DNA from 3 places in the Priestia sp. FSL R5-0597 genome. Region 3 is predicted to be linked to each of the others. Evidence: riboswitches for the same ligand, from Rfam matches in the RefSeq annotation. Region 3 holds a riboswitch; each other region holds the start of a gene.
The links. A riboswitch is a leader RNA that binds a small molecule or an ion and turns the genes downstream of it on or off. The one in region 3 is predicted to bind cyclic di-AMP.

Region 1: it holds a riboswitch for cyclic di-AMP, as region 3 does, so the genes downstream of both, kdpF (K(+)-transporting ATPase subunit F) here and MKX72_RS20430 (dicarboxylate/amino acid:cation symporter) in region 3, are expected to answer to the same signal.
Region 2: it holds a riboswitch for cyclic di-AMP, as region 3 does, so the genes downstream of both, MKX72_RS02305 (cation:dicarboxylate symporter family transporter) here and MKX72_RS20430 (dicarboxylate/amino acid:cation symporter) in region 3, are expected to answer to the same signal.

The regions. Positions count from the first base shown of each region.
Region 1 covers NZ_JBBOUZ010000001.1:3,015,335-3,022,502, forward strand. The annotation lists gene kdpDN (KdpD-like non-kinase potassium sensor) at 1-924, opposite strand, end outside; gene kdpC (potassium-transporting ATPase subunit KdpC) at 978-1,544, opposite strand; gene kdpB (potassium-transporting ATPase subunit KdpB) at 1,558-3,633, opposite strand; gene kdpA (potassium-transporting ATPase subunit KdpA) at 3,655-5,316, opposite strand; gene kdpF (K(+)-transporting ATPase subunit F) at 5,341-5,427, opposite strand; cyclic di-AMP (ydaO/yuaA leader) riboswitch at 5,719-5,859, opposite strand; gene MKX72_RS15430 (hypothetical protein) at 5,875-6,012, opposite strand; cyclic di-AMP (ydaO/yuaA leader) riboswitch at 6,085-6,227, opposite strand; gene MKX72_RS15435 (undecaprenyldiphospho-muramoylpentapeptide beta-N-acetylglucosaminyltransferase) at 6,386-7,168, opposite strand, start outside.
Region 2 covers NZ_JBBOUZ010000001.1:425,661-432,828, reverse strand. The annotation lists gene MKX72_RS02330 (APC family permease) at 285-1,598, shown strand; gene MKX72_RS02325 (hypothetical protein) at 1,728-1,862, opposite strand; gene MKX72_RS02320 (EcsC family protein) at 1,999-2,790, opposite strand; gene MKX72_RS02315 (DedA family protein) at 2,815-3,420, opposite strand; gene ytvI (sporulation integral membrane protein YtvI) at 3,582-4,613, opposite strand; gene MKX72_RS02305 (cation:dicarboxylate symporter family transporter) at 4,827-6,086, opposite strand; cyclic di-AMP (ydaO/yuaA leader) riboswitch at 6,193-6,332, opposite strand; gene MKX72_RS02300 (undecaprenyl-diphosphate phosphatase) at 6,606-7,168, opposite strand, start outside.
Region 3 covers NZ_JBBOUZ010000001.1:3,842,826-3,849,993, reverse strand. The annotation lists gene MKX72_RS20435 (NAD(P)/FAD-dependent oxidoreductase) at 123-1,592, shown strand; cyclic di-AMP (ydaO/yuaA leader) riboswitch at 2,196-2,350, shown strand; gene MKX72_RS20430 (dicarboxylate/amino acid:cation symporter) at 2,531-3,766, shown strand; gene MKX72_RS20425 (aspartate aminotransferase family protein) at 3,875-5,224, shown strand; gene MKX72_RS20420 (CoA transferase subunit A) at 5,225-5,926, shown strand; gene MKX72_RS20415 (3-oxoacid CoA-transferase subunit B) at 5,911-6,573, shown strand; gene MKX72_RS20410 (peptidase) at 6,587-7,168, shown strand, end outside.

The DNA of each region.
Region 1 (7,168 bases), 830 kb from region 3:
GTCAGCGAATGCCTGCCAGTGTTTGATTTGGGCTTCTTGCCTTTCAGTTTGCTCGCCTGTAAAAACATGCAGCAGCAGTAAATCTGCTTTCAATCGGTTCGCCATTCTCCAGCCTCGCCGAATTAATTTTTCAGCTGTTTCACTGTATTGAATGCATACTAAAATGCGTTCACAAATACCTGTTACGCCAATTTCATGCGCATGAATCAGCTTGCCATCCACTTCATCCGCTATTTCTCTGAGCGTTAATTCACGAAGTGCATGGAGATTCGCAAGCTTAAAAAACGACTGCAGGCTTTGTTCAATTTTATGGACTTCGTATATTTTCCCTTCACGAAGCCGCTTTTGCAGCTGTTCCGGCGTAACGTCGACAAGCTGAATTTCATCTGCTTGCTGAATAAATAAATCTGGCACCGTTTCACGAACTTTTACTTGGGTAACAGCATATACGAGGTCATGTACGCTTTCCATATGCTGAATGTTCATTGCTGACATAACTGAAATACCTTGGTTGAGCAGGTAAGAAACATCTTCAAAACGTTTTTTATGGCGGCTTGTCGGAACATTTGTGTGAGCAAGTTCATCGATAATTACAACTTTTGGGCGCCTTCTTACAATCGCCAGCAAATCAAGCTCTTGTAATTCTTTTCCTTTATAAAAAATGGTTTCTCTTTGGATTACTTCTAGATTTCCAATCATCTCTTTAGTCTCATCCCTGCCGTGTGTTTCTACATATCCAACTACGACATCTATGCCTTCTTTGACTAAATCGTGCGCATCTTGAAGCATTTTATACGTCTTTCCTACTCCCGGCGCGGCACCGATGTAAAGTTTAAGCTTTCCGCGCTTCTGATTATGAAGTTCACGCAATAGTTCTTCCGGAGTTTTTCTTCGAAAGTATGGATGAGCTTCTTTTTCTTTCATTGTTTGTGCCCCTTTATCACACTCGCTTCAGTACATGAAGCGAGTGCATGTAATTAGCGCTCTCGTTGAACAGCTAAATTTAGCTCTACTACATTTACTCGTTTTTCACTAAAAGCCCCTTGCTGAGTATGTTCTTTGATTAACTGTTTTAGCCTGTTGGCTTTAATATGTGTGGCTTTTGCCACACGCTCTACTTGTGCATATGCAGCTTGTGGCGTAATGTCAGGATCGAGTCCAGAAGCCGAATTTGTGACGGCATCAATTGGAATTCCTTCTTTGGGCACTTCGTTTTCTTTTTTCCACGCCGCTACGGATTTCTCGATACGATTCGTAAGATCTTTATTTGAAGGTGCTAAATTCAACGACCCAGATCCTGCCCCGTTATAATCAATACTAGAGACTCTGCCGTGAAAAAATGCATTGCTTGTAAACTGCTGCCCAATCAGCTTAGAACCGATAACTTGATGATTGTTTGAATAGATTAGGCTGCCGTTTGCTTTACTTGGAACAGCTGTTTGAGCAATACCTGTCATCACAACAGGATAAATAAGACCACAAAGTATCATCATCATAATTGTTAAGCGAACAATAATGCTTCCCGTTCGTTCTGTTTGTATCATCGTTTCTTCTCCTCTACATCACAAATGAAAGTAATAAGTCAATCGCTTTAATCCCAATGAATGGAACTAATACCCCACCTAATCCGTAAATGAACAAATTTTTTCGCAGCAGGGCGTTAGAACTCATCGGCTTATAGGCAATTCCCTTCATGGCTAAGGGAATTAACAGCGGGATAATGACCGCATTAAAAATGAGCGCTGACAACACCGCAGATAGTGGTGAATTCAGCTTCATTACGTTAAGAGCCTCCATTTGCGGAATCGCCAAGGTAAACATCGCTGGAATAATCGCGAAATACTTAGCAATATCGTTTGCGATGCTGAATGTAGTTAAGGCACCCCTTGTCATTAATAGCTGTTTTCCAATTGAAACGACTTCAATAATTTTAGTAGGGTCAGAATCTAAATCCACCATATTTGCTGCTTCTTTAGCAGCTGAAGTTCCGCTGTTCATCGCTAGACCAACGTCAGCTTGAGCAAGTGCAGGGGCATCGTTTGTCCCGTCACCTGTCATCGCAACTAGCTTGCCTTGCTGCTGTTCGTATTTAATAACTTGAATCTTGTCTTCTGGCTTGCATTCCGCAATAAATTCATCTACTCCCGCTTCTTTTGCAATGGTTGCTGCGGTTAACGGATTATCTCCTGTACACATCACTGTTTTAATGCCCATTTTACGAAGTTCATCAAAGCGTTCTTTCATTCCTGGTTTTACCGTGTCTTTTAAATAAATCAAACCGTAAATTTTATTATCAGCGGCGACGGCAAGAGGCGTGCCACCAGCTCCTGCAATTTCGTTTGCTTTTTGCTGTAAATCAGAGGGAACCTTTCCGCCATTTGACTCTACCCATGCCGTGACGGCGTCCACTGCCCCTTTTCGTACAGATACATTCTGTAAGTCAATGCCGCTCATTCGCGTTTCAGCTTTGAATTCTACAAACGTTCCCTGCGTTTTTCTAAGGTCTTCTACTCCCATGCGAGTTTGGATAAAATCAACCACCGAGCGTCCTTCTGGTGTTTCGTCGTAAAGAGAAGAAACAAACGCCCATTTGTACAGTTCACGTTCGTCTACGCCTTCTACAGTCGTTAACTGATGAGCCATTCGGTTTCCAAACGTAATGGTGCCGGTTTTATCTAAAATAATTGTATTGATGTCACCAGCTGCTTCTACTGCTTTTCCTGACATAGCAATCACGTTAAACTGCGTGACTCGATCCATTCCAGCAATTCCAATGGCCGATAATAATCCTCCAATTGTTGTCGGAATGAGGCAGACGAGCAGTGAAATTAAAATAGCCGTGTCGAGTTGAAAATGTAAATAGTTTGTAAAGACAGGAAGCGTCACAACAACTAGTAAAAAAATAATCGTCAAACTTGTCAAAACCGTGTTTAGCGCAATTTCATTTGGCGTTTTTTGACGCTCTGCTCCTTCAACAAGCGAAATCATTTTATCTAAAAACGATTCACCTTGCTCACACGTAATTTTAATTGTAATTTCATCGCTGACAACTCTTGTACCTCCAGTTACAGAGTTAAAATCCCCGCCTGCTTCTTTCATAACAGGTGCCGATTCACCCGTAATAGCCGATTCATCAACAGACGCCAGTCCTTTAATAATTTCTCCATCTCCAGGAATCATTTCGCCTTGTGAAACGACGACGATATCTCCTTTTTTTAGTTGCGATGCCGAAACTTGTATCATTTGCCCGTTTTGAAGCTGATTAGCTGTAATATCGCCTTTAGATTGCTTTAATGAGTTTGCCTGTGCTTTTCCTCGACCTTCTGCTAATGCTTCTGCAAAATTAGCAAAAACAATGGTAAAAAATAACACGAGAGATACGGCAACATTAAACCCTGTGCTTACTGTACTTTCTCCGAAAAGGTCCGGAATAACGGCTAAAAAAAGCGTAATTATAAACCCGATTTCTACTACGAACATGATAGGGTTTTTTATCATCGTTCTTGGGCTGAGCTTGATAAAAGCCTGCTTTACTGATTGAATAAAAATCGATGAAGCTTGTGTATCTACAGAACCTTGAATATGACTGTTGCGATCCAATTCAATATTATTTGCAAAATTCCGTTTATTCATTATGATCCTCCGCTTTCTTGATTACAGTGTTAAATACTCAGCAACCGGCCCAAGCACAAGCACTGGGAAAAACGTAAGTGCTCCTACAATAACGGTAGTTCCAATTAAAATGCCGCTAAATAAAGACGTATCTGTTTTAAATGTTCCAGGTGTTTCGGGAACAAGCTGCTTAGATGCTAGTGAGCTCGATACCGCCAGCATCGTAATTAGTCCGAAGTAGCGTCCAATATACATAACGATTCCCGTTGAAATGTTCCAAAACGGCGTTGCATCACCGAGTCCTTCAAAGCCGGATCCATTGTTTGCTGCTGACGACGTAAATTCATACAGTGCCTGACTTAACCCGTGAAAGCCTGGATTTGATATACCTTCCATTCCTAAATGAGTGGTAAGTGCTACAGCTGTTCCTCCTAAAATTAGCAGCGGTTGCAAAATAAGCGTCACGGCGATTAGCTTCATTTCTTTTCCTTCAATTTTTTTACCTACGTATTCTGGTGTTCTTCCAACCATTAAACCTGATAAAAATACGGCGATAATGACGTACATCATGACATTCATAAATCCTGCTCCGACACCGCCAAATACGGTATTTAACATCATATTTCCAAGCGTTAACAACCCGGTAAGAGGCGTAAGAGTATCGTGCATGGTGTTGACTGCACCTGTTTCACTTGCTGTCGTCACGATGGCGTAAAGCGTCGACATGCCGACACCAAAACGGACTTCTTTCCCTTCCATATAACCGTTCGCTTCATTTAAATGAAAAGCATCAAGTCTTGGATTGCCGCCCCACTCTGTTACGAACGCTGTGCTTAAAATAACGATAAACAGCATACTCATCGCTACAAATAAGATGCGGCCTTGCTTACGCTGTCCGATCATTTTTCCGTATGTGAAAGGAAGTGCTGTTGGCAATAAAAGCATAAGGACGATTTGTAATACATTGCTCAACGCGTTAGGATTTTCAAATGGATGAGCTGAATTGACACCAAAAAATCCCCCTCCGTTGTTTCCTAGCTCTTTAATTGAAAGAAAAGAAGCAACTGGTCCCCTTGCTATTTGCTGTGTTGCCCCTTCTATTGTATGGGCAGTAACCGTTCCGCTTAACGTTTGAGGGACACCTAAAAACATAAATAAAATGCCTGTTATAAAAGCGATAGGAAGTAAAATACGCGTAATTGACTTTACAAAATCAACAAAAAAGTTTCCCATTTCTTTCCCTGCTAGCCCACGAATAAAAGCGATTGCTACTGCAAGTGCCGTTGCTGGTGCAGCAAACATCATAAATACAATGGCGGCCATCTGCGAGAAATAGGACAAACCTGATTCGCCGCTGTAGTGCTGCAAGTTCGTATTTGTCATAAAACTAATGGCCGTGTTAAAAGCAAGTGCCGGATCCATTCCTTTGATGTGGCTTGGGTTAAGCGGCAGTACCCCTTGAAACCGGAAGATAAGGTACACCACAAAAATCATAAACGTATTCGCCAAAACAAGAGCAAATGCATATTGCTTCCACGTCTGATTAAGCCCTTTAATTCCTGCTGCTTTAAACATCACCGTTTCTATCTTTCCTATCAAGCTAGTGTTTTTATCGTTTGAAAACACATTCGCTATATAAATACCTACGGGCTTTGCAATAAGCGCTACAAAAACAAGCAGCAGCGCAACTGATAGTAGAAAAATCCCCACTTTTTATTCCTCCGCTTATTAAAATTGTTCTGGATTTAACAGTACATACACTAAATAAATTAAAACGAGAACTGAAATACCTAACAAAATGAACGACACGTTCACTTCTCCTCTCTTTCATCTACTACATGAGACGACCAGCAAATAATTCCGTACATAGCAGCTGTTAATATGACAAGCGTTCCAAGCATGATCATATCCAAGTTGCTCCCTCCTAACTGTTTCCTAACAAAAATGATAGCTTCTAAGTTTAGTGACGGTTTCTTTTCATAAAGCATCACGTCCAAAAAAGCTAACCGTGAGACGTGATGCTATTTTTTTCCATTAAAAAACCGCAGAAGAGAGTTCTCTTCCGCGGTTTAATGCACGACAAATAAGCCGTGATTGACACGAATTTTTTACTCCCAAAACGCTTACGGAGTTAGCTGTCGGATTCGGGTTATGGAAGTAACCCTACTCAGTTAAGAGATTCACCCCTAGTACATACGTACAAAATATTGGGTCCCCCGCTCATAATTGATTAAGCGTATCTTTGTTATTTAATTTTTAGACTTAATAATAGTTTTTACTGCTGCGTTTAAAACTTTGATTAGCTAACGTAGACAAATAGCGGTTTGCTAGATCAAAAGATTGCTGATCGCACATGGCCCGATATTCAATCATTTGAATCATTTGCTTAGATAAATGCATCCTGACGCTCCTTTCACCTATATTTTGAAAGGAGCGTACTATCCGCTGTTATAGAAAACGACCACGATTACACCATCCTCTCTCTTAACGCTTACGAAGTTAGCTGACGGGTTCGGGTCAAGAAAGTAACCCTACTCAATTAAGAGATTCACCCCTGATAATTGGGTCCTCCGCTCTTTCCTTCTCTTTCAGAAAAGACTCAGCGTTTCACAGTGGAACGTTTCATGAGAGTAATCTTACTCCTGTTAAAATTTACTGTCAACAACATTTTTTGAAATTTTAAAAGCTTTATTTTTCTATATTTATTCATTATTTTAAAATAATAATTTCAGAAGAAAAAAGCGTTCTTATCGAGGAGATAAGAACGCTTTTTTTAGCTCATTTTCTCAATTTCATTTACAAGAATTGAAATGGCATCCGTTTTTGTTGCTTCACGCATTGTACGCTTCATCGTACTTGCCTGCTGCTGAAGCTCATTTACTTCACGCAAAAACAGTTCTTTTGTTAACTGCTCTTCTTCTACAACCATACAGTAGCCTTTTTTCTTAAAGGATTGTGCATTTAAAATTTGATCTCCGCGACTCTGTGCTTTTGATAAAGGAATAATCATCATCGGTTTATGAAGAGCTAAAAACTCAAAAATGGCATTGGATCCGCCGCGTGTAATCACATAATCAGTTGCCGCTAGAACATCAGGAAGCTGTTCGTTTACGTATTCTAACTGACGGTATCCTGACTCTTTTTCAAGGCTTGTATCAATATTGCCTTTTCCGCAAAGGTGTACAATTTGGAATTTCTTTTGCAGTTCAGGCAAAGACTCTCGAACGATTTCATTAATACGGCGTGCTCCTAAACTTCCCCCCATAATCGTTAAAATGGGGCGCTTATCATAAAAGCGTAGCCAGCTTTCCCCGTTCGCTGCGCTTCCGCTAAATAGCTCTTTTCGAATAGGTGAACCAACAACCTGCACTTTTTCTTTTGGAAAGTAGTTTGCGGCTTCATCAAAAGAAGTGAAAATTTTAGTGGCAAATTTCTGCGCAATTTTATTTGCCAGTCCCGGTGTTAAATCACTTTCATGAATGAACACGGGAATGTTTAAAGATTTAGCAGCCATTACCACAGGAACTGTGACGAAACCGCCTTTTGAAAAAACAAG
Region 2 (7,168 bases), 3.4 Mb from region 3:
AATGTAACCGCATTCAAAAGTTTGTTTTCGTATTTATTACAAGTAGATCATACTAATCGAAAGCTTTTTTACTTTCTTTCATTTTATGTAAAATGCTTTCTAGACTCAATGGTAAAAATCAAAGTGAAAAAAAGCATTTTTTTGCTTTATCTAGTAATTAACTAAACGCTCTTTATCTCTTAGCGCGCAATTTTCTCTTCTTTTTCAAAAAAAGATGACAAATCTAACAATATAGTATAATAATAAATATTGCAGAATGATTATACACAGAAAGGATGACAAATATGAATCATGGACCTTCTCTTCTTAAACAACTAAAATTATGGCATATCGTCGTGATAGGATTAGGCTACATGGCACCCATGGCCGTTTTCGATACATTTGGCATTGTAACTGAATCCACAGATGGACATGTTTCAGGTGCTTATGCATTCACGTTGATTGCTATTTTATTCACAGCCATTAGTTATGGAAAAATGGTAAAAGCTTTTCCTGGAGCTGGTTCTTCTTATACATACGCACAGCAAGTAATGAATCCAAGCATTGGTTTTTTGGTAGGATGGACGGCTCTTCTTGATTATCTATTTCTACCGATGATTAATGCACTTTTGACAAATATTTACCTAAGCTCTCTGTTTCCAGGTGTTCCAAAAGCCGTATGGATTATCAGCTTTGTGGTCATCATGACCATAATGAATATTTTTAGCGTTCATTTAACCGTTTCTTTTGGTACGCTATTAGTTGCTTTTCAAATTTTAGTAGCTATCATCTTTATTATTTTAAGTGCTACAACTCAAGGGCAAGAGCTATCATTTAAACCGTTTATAAGTGAATCGGCTTCTATATCTCTTTTATTAAACGGAGCAGCTATTTTATGCTTTTCTTTTTTAGGGTTTGATGCTGTAACCACCATGGCTGAAGAAACACTTAAGCCTGAGAAAACCATTCCCAAAGGGATTCTCATTATTGCATGTACGGGAGGCGCCTTATTTATTACGGTTTCTTACTTTGCTCAGCTTCTTTTCCCTTCAGCCTCTTTGTTTCATGATTTAGAAGGTGCATCGGCTGAAATCGCTTATAAAATTGGCGGCCAGCTGTTTCAATCTATTTTTGTAGCAGCAGCCTTAACATCAACTATTGCTTCTGGACTTGTCTCACATATGAGTGCATCAAGACTTCTCTACGCAATTGGGAAAGATGGTTATCTGCCACGGAGAATTTTTGGCTATATTCACCCTAAAACAAAGACGCCTGTTTGGAACGTAGTCATTATTGGTGGTCTCTCTTTAATTTCACTAAGTCTGTCTCTTGAAAAAGCTACCTCTTTAATTAATTTTGGTGCTTTAATTGCGTTCAGTTCAGTTAACATAGCGGTTTTTATCCATTATTTTATTCAACAAAACAAACGATCTCTCAGTGGATATATTTCATATGTACTTATGCCTTTACTCGGCAGTTTATTTTTATTTTTTATGTGGCTTAACTTAGAAAAAACATCCTTATTTATCGGTATTGTATGGAGTATAATTGGAATTATTTATTTACTGATTGCCAGACGAAAAAATACTATTACCATTCCTACTTTTCATTTTGATTAAGGAAATAGGCTTAACACACCTCGACATATTTCCCTAGAAATAATGTCGAAAAAAAGTAATTGAGACATAAACAAATCAATCCCATCTACACACGAACAAAAAGGTAAACGATCTAATATGAATCGCTCGTTACACCGCTGTTGATTTCCGTGCAAGGCTTCGCTTTCCGCGGGCGGCCGTTGAGCCTCCTCGTCGCTTGCGCTCCTGCGGGGTCTCATCTGTTCCGCTTTTTCCGCAGGAGTCTTCGCCTTGCCCTCCAATCAACACCTAGAGGCAACTAAATACATGAAAGCTACATTTACTATATCAATAAAAAAATCCGAACGTATTTGATTCTCAACTAAGAATCAAACTCGTTCGGATTTTTCTTCAACTAAAATACTTTCATACCAGCCTATTTTTATTTTTTAGATTGTGAGACTTTTTCTAAAATGCGTCTTTTACGGTAAAGCATCATTCCAACTTCTCCTATATCGCTAATCGCTTGTTTGTTAATATACGCCCCAAACACCATCCCTGCTATAGGAATCATTTGAAATAGCTTTTTCCATCCCAAGTTGTCTCTATAGGTTAGAAACACTTCTCTCCAACCTTGGAGCTGCTGCAAGCTCCGCGTTCGATTGCCGCTTGCTAATTCTTCTAAAATCGCACGCTTTCCTACAATATCAGAGGATGAAAACTGCATGCATTTGACCATAAAAATGCGTTCCTCTTGCTCAGTGGGATCGTAACCATAAGAAACAGCCACTTCTTGCAGTGTCTTAAGCGTAAGTCCCAATACAAAAGGAATATCAATCGCCAGTGTGAAAATTCCACCTACTCCGGTTGTAGCTCCTTGCAGCTGCGCATTCTTTTTTCGGACTTCAATAAAATACTCCGCCAACTCATCCATTTCCTGCAGAGATAAATGCTGAACATCCTCTATTGACAGCTGCTTATTTTCTTGTAATTGGGCTGATGCTTTCTCTAGCGTGGCAGACGTATTAGCTAAATACTGGCCTCCATTATCAACATACTTAGCAATTTCATCTAATAATTTTTCTATTTTTTGATGAATGAACTTTGGCGTTACTTTATCTAAAGCTGAAAAAGGCAAGCGAGCCAGCCGCTCCCAGAAAAAAAGTCCTTTTTGGTCTTTCTCCCACTTTTCAATTTTTCGCAATTCTATTCTCAATTGTTCATGCTCTGACATATCCTCACTCTTTTCCTCGATTTATCAGCTCTGTCCTACTTGTTTATTCCGCACATATTTAATGATAAAAAACAACGCAATTAAAACAACAATTCCGATTCCAATAGGCTGCATGTATTGAGATACAATCGGACCCACCTCTTTCCACTTAGGTCCTAACTTATATCCTAAATATACGTAAATAGCCGTTACTGGAAGCATCGCAACAAATGTGTAAATAGAAAACAGCCATACATTCATTTTTGCCATCCCGCATGGAAAAGAGATAGCCGTACGCACTCCTGGAATAAACCGTCCAAAAAAAGCGACCCCGCTGCCGTACTTATTAAAAAAGCGATCGGCAGCGTCAATTTCTTTTTCTTTCACCAAAAAATATTTTCCATATTTTAAAACTAGCGGTCGTCCACCGTAACGTCCCAGTGCATAAAGAGTCAACGGTCCACACACACCGCCTACTGTACCTGCAAGGATAGCCAGATACAAGTTCATATCACCTTGGTACACCCAATACCCTACTAAAGGTAAAACAAGCTCTGCGGGGACAAACTCAAACGTTAATGCTAAAATTACGCCAAAATAAGAGAGCTGTTTTAGCGCTTCAATTAAAGAAAGTAAAACCGACTCTAACAAAAATTCTCCTCCTCATGTCATTAAATCTAAGACTGCAAAACTATAATTTAGCCGATTGATAGATAAAAACCAACGCGACATAGTTTTTTCCTTTCCCTCTTTACGTATGACGTACTACAAAAGTTTCAATAAAAAAAAAGCGCTAGTTTTATCCAGCGCTTTTATAGTTTAAAGTTAATTTGAATAATACCTACTTTACGAAGAGCATCGTATAAAATAACTAAAGCCGGTCCTAAAAACAACCCGACAAAACCTAAAAGTTTAAATCCAATGTACAAACTAACTAATGCAGCCAAAGGTGAAATACCCATATTTGTAGAAAATACTTTTGGTTCTACTACACGTCTTACTACCGTAATGACTCCAAATAGAATAAATAAGCCGATTGCTAATGAGTCATGTCCTTGCGTAAGAGCAAAAATCCCCCATGGAACGAGCACCGAGCCTGTCCCAAGGATTGGTAAGATATCGACAATTACAATTAATAAACTAAGCAGCGCGGTATACGGAACATCTAATAGCCAAAGCCCTACATAAGCCATTACAAACGTCATGACACTTAAAATAATTTGTGCCTTAATAAAACCAACCCCCGCTTGGATAAGCTGAGTGATGACAACTTGTAGCTTATATTTCGTTTCTTCTGTTAAAAATGACTTAATTTTATTTTTAATAGCAGGCAGCTCAAGGCTGATAAATACAAGCGCTACTAAATAAATAAGAAACTCTAGTAGAAACCCAGGAACAGTAGCAGCAAAGCTAATGATGATTTCCACGGTACTTTTTAATAGAGAATCTAATGAATTTACGGTTTTTTCAAGCGTGCGCTCGATAGAAGAAATCACTTCTGTAGGAAGAGCGTTTGAATAGTATTTCCACTTGATAATAGTTGGATAAATCGCGGTTTCATAGATTTCTTTTACAAATGAAGGCGCTATCTTTGAAAGAGCAACCACTTGCGTAACGATTGTCCGAACAATAAAAAATCCAATAAGTATGAGCGAAACAACATATAAAATGAAGGTCATAAGCACTGCGTAGACTCTCTTCATTTTAAAAGATTGATGCAATTTTTGAACAATACCCTCAAGCGCTAATGCTGTTAATAAAGCAAACACAATCGGTAAACTGTAAGGGATTAACAAACATACGATTACTATCGAGGCGATGACCCATATTCGCTTTTTCCACATACTCTACTATCCCCCAACTAGCTAAGCTATCTCTATATTTATTGATAAAGAAAGGAACCAGTGACTGCTTTTATGTAAGAATAAAATTTGGATATATTTATACCTGATGTTACATATTATAGGGTCAATTTCCATAATAATAAAGGAATTATTATGAAAAAAGCTACTTATTCTAATTTTTTGAATAGAATAAGTAGCTTTTTAATTTATAAATTAGCCGGCTCTCATGACCTCTGTACCTTTTTTAGGGTCAAATTTGCCTTCAGATTTAGACATCACAATTGCTGCTAGTGTGTTTCCTACTAAGTTAACAACCGTACGTGCCATATCCATGATTCTGTCTACTCCCGCAATGAAGGCTAATCCTTCTGCCGGAACGCCGATTGTTCCAAGAGTAGCCAGTAATACAACAAATGATGTTCCTGGCACCGCAGCCATTCCTTTAGATGTAACCATCAATACCAGAATGAGCGTCAGCTGTTGAACGATCGTTAAATCAATACCATACACCTGCGCTAAGAATAACGCTGCAATCGCTTGATAGAGAACAGAACCATCTAGGTTAAATGTATAACCAATTGGTACAACGAACGATACGATAGCTTTTGGACAGCCCATCTTTTCAAGTTTTTCCATAATTCGCGGAAGAACTGTCTCAGAACTAGATGTACTGTATGCTAACAACAGTTCATCTTTCATATAGCGGAATAAGTGGAAAATGTTAATTCCTGCCCATTTCGCAATTCCTCCTAATACAACAAGTAGGAAGAAAATTAACGCTAAGTAAACTAAGATAACAAGCTTTCCTAATGAAAGAAGTGACTCTAAACCGAATTTCGAAACTGTTACACCAATTAAAGCAAATACTCCAATCGGAGCCACTTTCATTACTAGGTTTACCACGTGAAACATTGCGTGAGAAACGCCGTCAAAGAATTGAACAACAGGCTTTCCTCTTTCTCCAATTGCCGCTACTCCAAGTGCGAACAATACTGTAAAAAAGATAATTGCTAGCATGTCCCCTTCAACAATTGACTGGAAAAAGTTTGTCGGAACAATGTGTAAGAACGTTTCAGCCACTGACTTTCCTTCTTGCTGTTCGGATGTTTCAACGTATTGTGAAATATCACTCTTCTGTGCTGAATGAATGTCTACACCTTGTCCAGGGTGAAAAATATTAGCAATCAATACACCGATTACAATTGCGAAAGTTGTAATAATTTCAAAATAGAGAATGGTTTTAACGCCCAGCTTTCCGACCTGTTTACCGCTACCTGCTCCTGCAACTCCAACGACTAAACTTGAGATAACAATTGGAATAACAATCATCTTAATCAATCTTAAGAACAAGTCTCCCAGCGGCTGCAGGTATGTTACTACACGCGGATCGTTAAACCAAATTACTCCTACAAGAACACCGAGGATTAAACCGGTAAAAATCTGCGTAGCCAAACCAAAACGAATTTTTTTCATAGATGTACCTCCCCAAAGATGTATGACATTTGTATATACTTTTCTGAAAAAACAAAAAAAGACTATTCTTAAGAAAGAACAGCCTTTTACTTACGCTATTTTGGGCTCTTTCTCTCAATAAAGCAAACGAGGTTAACTGTCGGATTCGGAATTGAGAGTTTCCTACCTTTTGTAAGGATTCACCCCAAGGCAGCTTTACTGCCGATAATGATTCCCCCGCTCTATACGATTAAGCTTATTATTCAATTTTTATAAAATTAAAACGATCTATACGTTGTCATACGTTTTTTACAGTCAATAAAACTAAACAGAAGTCTTACTTTTACTTAACTTTATACTGCACAAATATTAATTTACTATTTTTCGACACGTTTTGTCAATACCCATGTTTATAAAACGCTTTCAAAAGACAATAATATATATTTATGCAAAAAAGCTATTGCAATGTTGCAATAGCTTTTTCTTGCTTTTTAAGTCTTTATCAGAAGTTTAAATGTCTATAAAATACGCTTATTTATTTTATAAAAATACAAAATATAGAATAGCCGCTAAGATAATTCGATAAATGGCAAACGGAACTAATTTAATGCGGTTGATTAATTTTAAGAAAAAGCGAATCGATATAAGCGCAAAAATAAAGGCGCTGATAAAACCAGCAATAAAAAACGGTAGTGCATCTGATGTGAAATACTGCCAGTTTTTAACCAATGAAAGTCCACTTGCTCCTGCCATAATTGGCACTGCCATAATAAATGTAAAATCTGCGGCTGCCTTATGGCTCATTCCAAGAAGAACCCCTCCTGAAATCGTTGAGCCTGAACGAGAAAAACCTGGCCAAAGAGCAATACATTGAAACAGTCCTATACCTAGTGCTTGTCCATAAGACATTTGGTCCACCGTCTCTACACGCGGACGTTTAGGTCCAAACAAATCTGCTAGAATCATTAATACAGCTCCGACCACTAAGCCAATTAGCACCGTATTTAAAGAAAACAAATGTTCATCAATGTAATCATCAAACAAAAGGCCTAACACTCCTGCGGGTAACAAACCAACAATTACCTGCATTAAATTTAAGCGAT
Region 3 (7,168 bases):
AGGGTTTGTTTTTGATATATTATCAAATGGCTAGAAAATAACCGAATGATAATAAAAAAAGAAAATTCGGTCAATAACTTTTATCTTTTACCCAAAGAAAAAAGATGATGGGAGAATGTACAATGAACTCAAATTATGATGTTATTGTGGTAGGGGCAGGACCCGCTGGAATTTTTACTTGCTATGAGCTAACGTTAAAATTACCGGAAGCAACTATTTTGTTAATCGATAAAGGACACGATATCTATCGACGTAATTGTCCGATTCTTCAGAAAAAAATTGAAAAATGTCCGCCTGCAGTTGGCAGAAAAGAGTTTGCTGGCTGTTTGCCTGCTTGTTCTATCACAAATGGTTTCGGTGGAGCCGGCGCATATTCAGACGGGAAGTTTAATATCACCAGTGAATTTGGAGGCTGGATGACGGATTATCTGTCTGAATCACAGGTGGTAGATTTAATTAAATACGTGGATGAAATTAATTTAAAACACGGAGCAACCGATACGATTACGGATCCGTTAACTGATAAAGTTCGTGAAATTGAAAAACGCGGATACGCAGCAGGATTAAAGCTATTGCGTGCCCAAGTGCGTCATTTAGGAACAGAGCAAAATTTAGAAATTTTAAAAAGCATTTATGAATACTTAAAAGAAAAAATTGATATGCAGTATAAAACGGAAGTAGCCGATTTAATAACAGAAAAAGAAGATGGTCAGCATATCGTACGCGGTATTGAATTGAAGAATGGTGACAGAATTACGGCTGATAAAGTCGTGGTTTCACCAGGTCGAGACGGCTCGAAGTGGATGAGCGACTTACTAAAAAAACGCCGTTTGAAAATGATTAACAATCAAGTAGACATCGGTGTTCGAGTAGAAACATCTAACGTTGTTATGGAAGAAATCAACAAGCACTTGTACGAAGGGAAATTTATTTACAATACGTCTGTAGGTACAAGAGTCAGAACGTTCTGCAGCAATCCTTCAGGGCATGTGGTAGTAGAGAATCATTCAGGGATTATGTTAGCAAATGGACACGCATACAAAGATCCGAAGCTTGGAAGTCAAAATACGAACTTTGCGCTGCTTGTTTCTCATAAATTTTCGGATCCATTTGATCAGCCGAACGAATATGCGCACGAAGTGTCAAGATTAGCTAATATGCTGTCAAACGGAGGCTTAGTTGTTCAAAAGTATGGAGATATTTTAAAGGGGCGCCGTTCAACAACGAATCGAATTAAAGAAGGCTTTTTAGAACCAACGTTAAAAGAAGCTGTCCCTGGTGATTTGGGTTTAGTGCTTCCATACAATACAATGAAAAGCTTAATTGAAATGACAGAAGCACTGGATCATGTAACGCCTGGGTTAGCATCTGAACATACGCTGTTTTACGGTGTGGAAGCGAAATTTTACTCCGCCCGTCCGAAGTTAAACGATAAGTTTGAAACTGAAATTTCCGGTTTATACGTGGGAGGAGACGGAGCTGGTATTACGCGAGGACTCGCGCAGGCAAGTGCGTGTGGTGTGTGGGTAGCTCGTGACATTGTTGAAAAATTAAAGAATCGTAAAGCAAGTTCTGAACCTGTTACTGTATAAAAAAAAGAGGCCGTCACGGCCTCTTTTTTTTATGGGTTAAATAACGAGAGGGAATAAGTAAAAAGTAAAGAACTTGTACCGTTCCAACTCCGATAGTTTTATATGATAATTACCCGCTCCTTTTTTAAAAGATAGTAGGAAATCTATACTTCTATCTTGAGCAGAATTAAGTAGAATAAGGGGAATTGATAATGTCGATTTCTTCGCATCAATAAAGTCAGTGAAATTTTAAGGAGTGTATATCAAGCAGTACAAGGATAAAATCAACAGTTGGAAAGAGTTATTTTTTTGATAAGTAAAATATTTATGGAAGCAGTAAAGTACATGGATGTTAGAATAATTATACATATTTATGAATGATATTAATGAGAAGAAAGTTCACTTTATAAACTATTTTTTGAATTAATTTTTTATTCATTAGATTGTAAGTCTTGTTAAATAGGTGTTTTTAGTTTATTGAAATATGATGTAAATATTTTAAAATATAACAATTCTCAACTTTTTACGATAAAATCATGCATTATTTTTGAATAAAAACTTGACAGAAACATATAAAATGAATTTTAATTAAAGTAACAATTATTATCATGCAAAAATATTAAAGAAAATTATTTGCTTAATCTCTTTTGTTTTATAAGAGAACGGAGGACCCATATTTGTGCGTAATGTACTTGGGGTGAATCTTGAATGAATCAAGTAGGGTAACTCACATACCCGAATCCGACAGCTAACTCCGTAAGCATTCAGTGAGGGAATAACAGGTCTATGAAACCATGATATTCTCATGGTTTTTTGTATAGCTAAAAATATTCCTAAACTATTAATCTGAAAATTTTTAATATATTGTATATTTTGAGTGTTATCGCCCTCAATGCATGGTAAAATAAGTATGGTAGTTAGAATCATTCTAATATAATTTATTTACGGGAGGTAAATCTATGAAGCTATCGACAAAGATTATTATCGCGCTAATTGCTGGTGCTATTGTAGGAGTGTTAATCAATGCTTTTGCTCCAAGTGCTTTTGCTCCGCTGGACAAGTACTTGTTTACACCGCTTGGCCAAATTTTCTTAAGCTTAATTAAAATGCTTGTTGTACCAATTGTGTTTTTCTCTATCACGTTAGGTGTAGCAGGTTTAGGAGATCCTAAAAAATTAGGAAGAATCGGGGCAAAAACAGTTTCCTACTTCCTAGTGACAACAACCGTTGCAATTATTATCGGTTTAATTTTAGCGTATGCAATTAAACCGGGTACATTTGGATCTTTTGATACACAAAACGCTTCTTTTGAAGCTGAAAAAGCACCACCTGTTGGAGAGACATTCTTAAATATGATTCCAGTCAATCCAATTCAAGCGATGGCTGAAGGGAATATGCTTCAACTTATCGTTTTCTCTATCTTTATCGGTTTTGGTATCACGATGCTTGGAAGTAAAACAAAAGGACTTTACAATTTACTTGAGCAAGGAAATGAATTGATGATGTACCTTGTGAATCTAGTGATGAAGTTTGCTCCGTACGGAACATTTGGGCTTCTTGCAACCGCGGTTGGAAGTCAAGGCTGGCAGGCAATTAAAGCGATGGGGCTATACATGATTGTAGTCGTGCTCGCGCTGTTCATCCATTCAATCGTAACATATGGGGGATCAGTCGCTCTTATGGCCAGACGTAACCCTATTGAATTTTTTAAGGGGTTTGCTCCTGCGATGACAGTTGGATTCAGTACATCAAGCAGTAATGCAACGCTTCCGATTTCAATGAATGTGGCGCAAAAAAATCTTCGTGTCCCCGAGTCTATCAGCAGTTTTGTTCAGCCATTAGGTGCAACTATTAACATGGATGGAACGGCAATTATGCAAGGTGTAGCGACTATTTTTATTGCGCAAGTATACGGGGTTGATCTGTCGTTGGGCGCTCTTGTGACGGTTGTGTTGACAGCGGTGCTTGCTAGTATTGGTACAGCAGGCGTGCCGGGAGTTGGTCTTATTATGCTAGCGATGGTACTGAGTTCGGTTGGCCTGCCTGTAGCAGGTATCGGATTAATTATCGGAATTGATCGCTTGCTTGATATGCTTCGTACGTCTGTAAATATTACAGGAGACGCTGCGTGTGCCGTTATTGTGGCTGAGTCAGAAGCAAAGCGTATCGATAAATCTGTAACGCAATCAGCTTAATATGTGTAAAAGCTCTAGCTATATGCTAGGGCTTTTTTTATTGGCAAGAAACTCTTCTTTTCAGCATACAGTTTAATAAGAGTGTGTGTTTGAAAGGAGAGTGCGGAAATGAATAAAACCCATGTGATAAAGCCGCTGCTCGACGACGACTACCCAGTTATTTCATATGGAAAAGGAATTTATTTGTACGACCAAGATGGAAAAAAGTACATAGATGCTTCGTCAGGGGCAGTTACAGCAAGTATCGGACACGGCGTAAAAGAAATTATTGATGCGATGACGGATCAGGCACAGAAAGTTGCGTTTGTATATCGGTCGCAGTTTACAAGCGATCCGACGGAAGCCTTAGCTAAGAAACTATGTGAATTAAGCAGCAATCATTTCCAGTGGAGCTTTTTTGTTAACAGCGGGACAGAAGCGACTGAAACGGCTATGAAAACAGCCATTCAGCATTTTCAAGAGCAAGGAAAGCCAACCAAAACAAAGGTTTTGTCACGCTGGATGAGCTATCACGGTATTACAATAGGAGCGCTGTCTATGTCAGGGCACGTTGGAAGACGAAAACGTTTCTCGTTTTTGCTTGAAGATTATCCTTCGGTTTCACCTCCTTATTGCTATCGATGTCCGTTTCATCAAACCTATCCATCCTGTAATCTTGCTTGTGCACACGAATTGGAAACAGTTATCAAACGAACCGGCCCTGAACATATTGCTGCTTTTATTACAGAGCCCATTGTAGGAGCTGCCGGAGCAGCTCTCACACCTCCACCCGGTTATTATGAAGTGATAAGAGAAATTTGTGATAAATATGATGTGTTATGGATAGCCGATGAAGTCATGACTGGAGTTGGGCGTACAGGCGTGATGTTTGCATATGAGCACTGGGGAGCTAAACCAGACATCATGACGCTTGGAAAAGGAGTGGGAGCAGGATATACACCGATAGCCGTTACGTTAGCTAGCAGCAAAACGATTGAACCTATCATGAACGGATCCAAATTAATTATGAGCGGCCATACGCTAAGCGCTAATCCGCTGTCAGCCGCTGTAGGGCTAGCTGTCTTAGCCTATATTGAAAAGAACGATCTTGTTCAACAAGTAGCGCTGAAAGGAGACTATTTAGTAAAAAAATTGAAGGAGCTTCAACTTCTTTACCCTATCATTGGTGATATTCGTGGCAAAGGCTTACTAGTTGGTCTTGAGCTTGTACAAAATCCAAAAACGAAGGAGCCTTTTTCATCCTCCGAAAATATGACGGCGCGCGTAATAAGTAAAGCCCATAAAAATGGTCTTCTCCTTTATCCTTCACAAGCAGGAACAGATGGAGTAGAAGGAGACGGTATTATTATTGCGCCACCATTTACGATTACTCATCGCCAACTTGATGAAGCGGTCGTGTTGCTTTCGAAAACATTGTATGAAGTACAAAATGAAAAACAGGGAGATGAGGTGAAATAAGTGACAAAGGTCGAAAACTCATTTCAAAAGATTACAACTGTGGAACAAGCAATTGAATACGTGGATCATGCTGCTACGCTGATGATAGGAGGGTTTGGAGGCGTAGGCAGTCCGCCTTCTCTCATTGACGGCCTTATTGAAAGCGAAAAATCAAATTTCACACTGATATGCAATGATTCAGGCTTTCCTCATATTGGTGCGGGAAAATTAGTAAGTCAAGGAAGAATTCAAAAACTGATCGCTTCTCACATTGGATCGAATCCTGTGGCTGGAACGCTGATGACAGAAGAAAAGCTGAAAGTTGAGTTTTCTCCTCAAGGAACGCTTGCTGAACGGATTCGAGCGGGGGGAGTTGGACTTGGAGGAGTACTGATTGATGTAGGAATAGAAAATGACATTATTCAATTTGGAAAAGAAAAAGTGGAAGTAGACGGCAAGACATTTTTAGTTGAAAAACCGCTCACAGCCGACGTGGCTTTTGTATATGCAAAAAAAGCAGATCCATTCGGCAACTTGCTCTATGATAAAAGCGCTCGAAACACTAATCCATTAATGGCTATGGCAGGTCGTATAACTATTGCTGAAGTGGAGGAAATCGTTCCTCTTGGCGACATTGACCCAGAGAATGTGATGACGTCAGGCGTATTTGTGGATTATATTGTGCCTTCAAAAGGAGTGAATTGGAAATGGGTTTGGGAATAGATATTCGTCATCGTATTGCAAGACGTGCTGCGGCTGAAATCAAAAACGGCATGATTGTTAACTTAGGGATTGGCATTCCTTCTCTTATTCCTAATTATGTACCAAGCGCTGTTCATGTGATGTTTCATGCTGAAAACGGAATTTTAGGGTTAGGATCTTCGCCTCCTTTAGGTGAAGAAGATGAGAATGTCTGCAATGCAGCAGGCTATCCAACAACTACTGTTCAAGGGGCTTCATACTGTGATAGTGCTACAGCCTTCGCGATGATTCGAAAAGGATACGTCGATATGACCATTCTTGGTGCGTTAGAAGTGAGTGAAAAAGGGGATTTAGCTAATTGGATTGTGCCAGGTAAGCGAGTTCCTGGGATGGGAGGAGCGATGGAATTAGCTCAAAAAGCGAAAAAAGTCATTGTGCTAATGAATCATACGAGCAAGACAGGAGAACCAAAACTGGTCAAGACATGCTCTTTACCTCTTACTGCTTCGGGCTGCGTGGGATTAGTTATTACGGATCGGGCGGTTTTTAAAGTAGAAAAAGATGCGCTTCTTCTAACCGAGTTAATGTCTCCTTATACCGTAGAGGATATTTTGAGTTCAACAGAAGCGACAGTTCGCCTGAGTGATCAATTGATTACGATACCATAAGGAGGACCATTACATGAACATACAGCAATCTATTCATAACTGGATGACAGAGCATCGTCAAAGTGCAGTGCGTTTACTCAAGCGTTTCGTAGAAGAAGCAAGCGTACAGGGTTCTGAAAAGCATGCGCAGGCAATTGTCATTGAACGCCTTCGACAGCTGCAGTTAGATATTGATATATGGGAACCAGACGAAAAAACACTTCGTACCCATGAAGCTTTTGCCTCCAACCGTTCTAGTTTCCGAGATAGCCCGAATGTGGTAGGCGTGTTAAAAGGAAAAGGTGGGGGAAAATCCATCATTTTAAACGGACATATTGATGTTGTGCCTCCCGGCGATCTTTCACAGTGGAAGGAAGACCCTTATACGGCCGTTGTAAAAGATGGAAACTTATATGGGCGCGGTGCAACAGATATGAAAGGAGGGAATGTGTCGTTACTTTTAGCGATTCAAGCATTAAAAGAGCTAGGTATTTCATTAAAAGGAGATGTTATTTTTCAAAGCGTAGTAGAAGAGGAAAGCGGAGGGGCAGGAACACTTTCCTGCGTGCTTAGAGGGTATAAAGCAGATGGTGCCATTATTCCAGAACCAACCAAC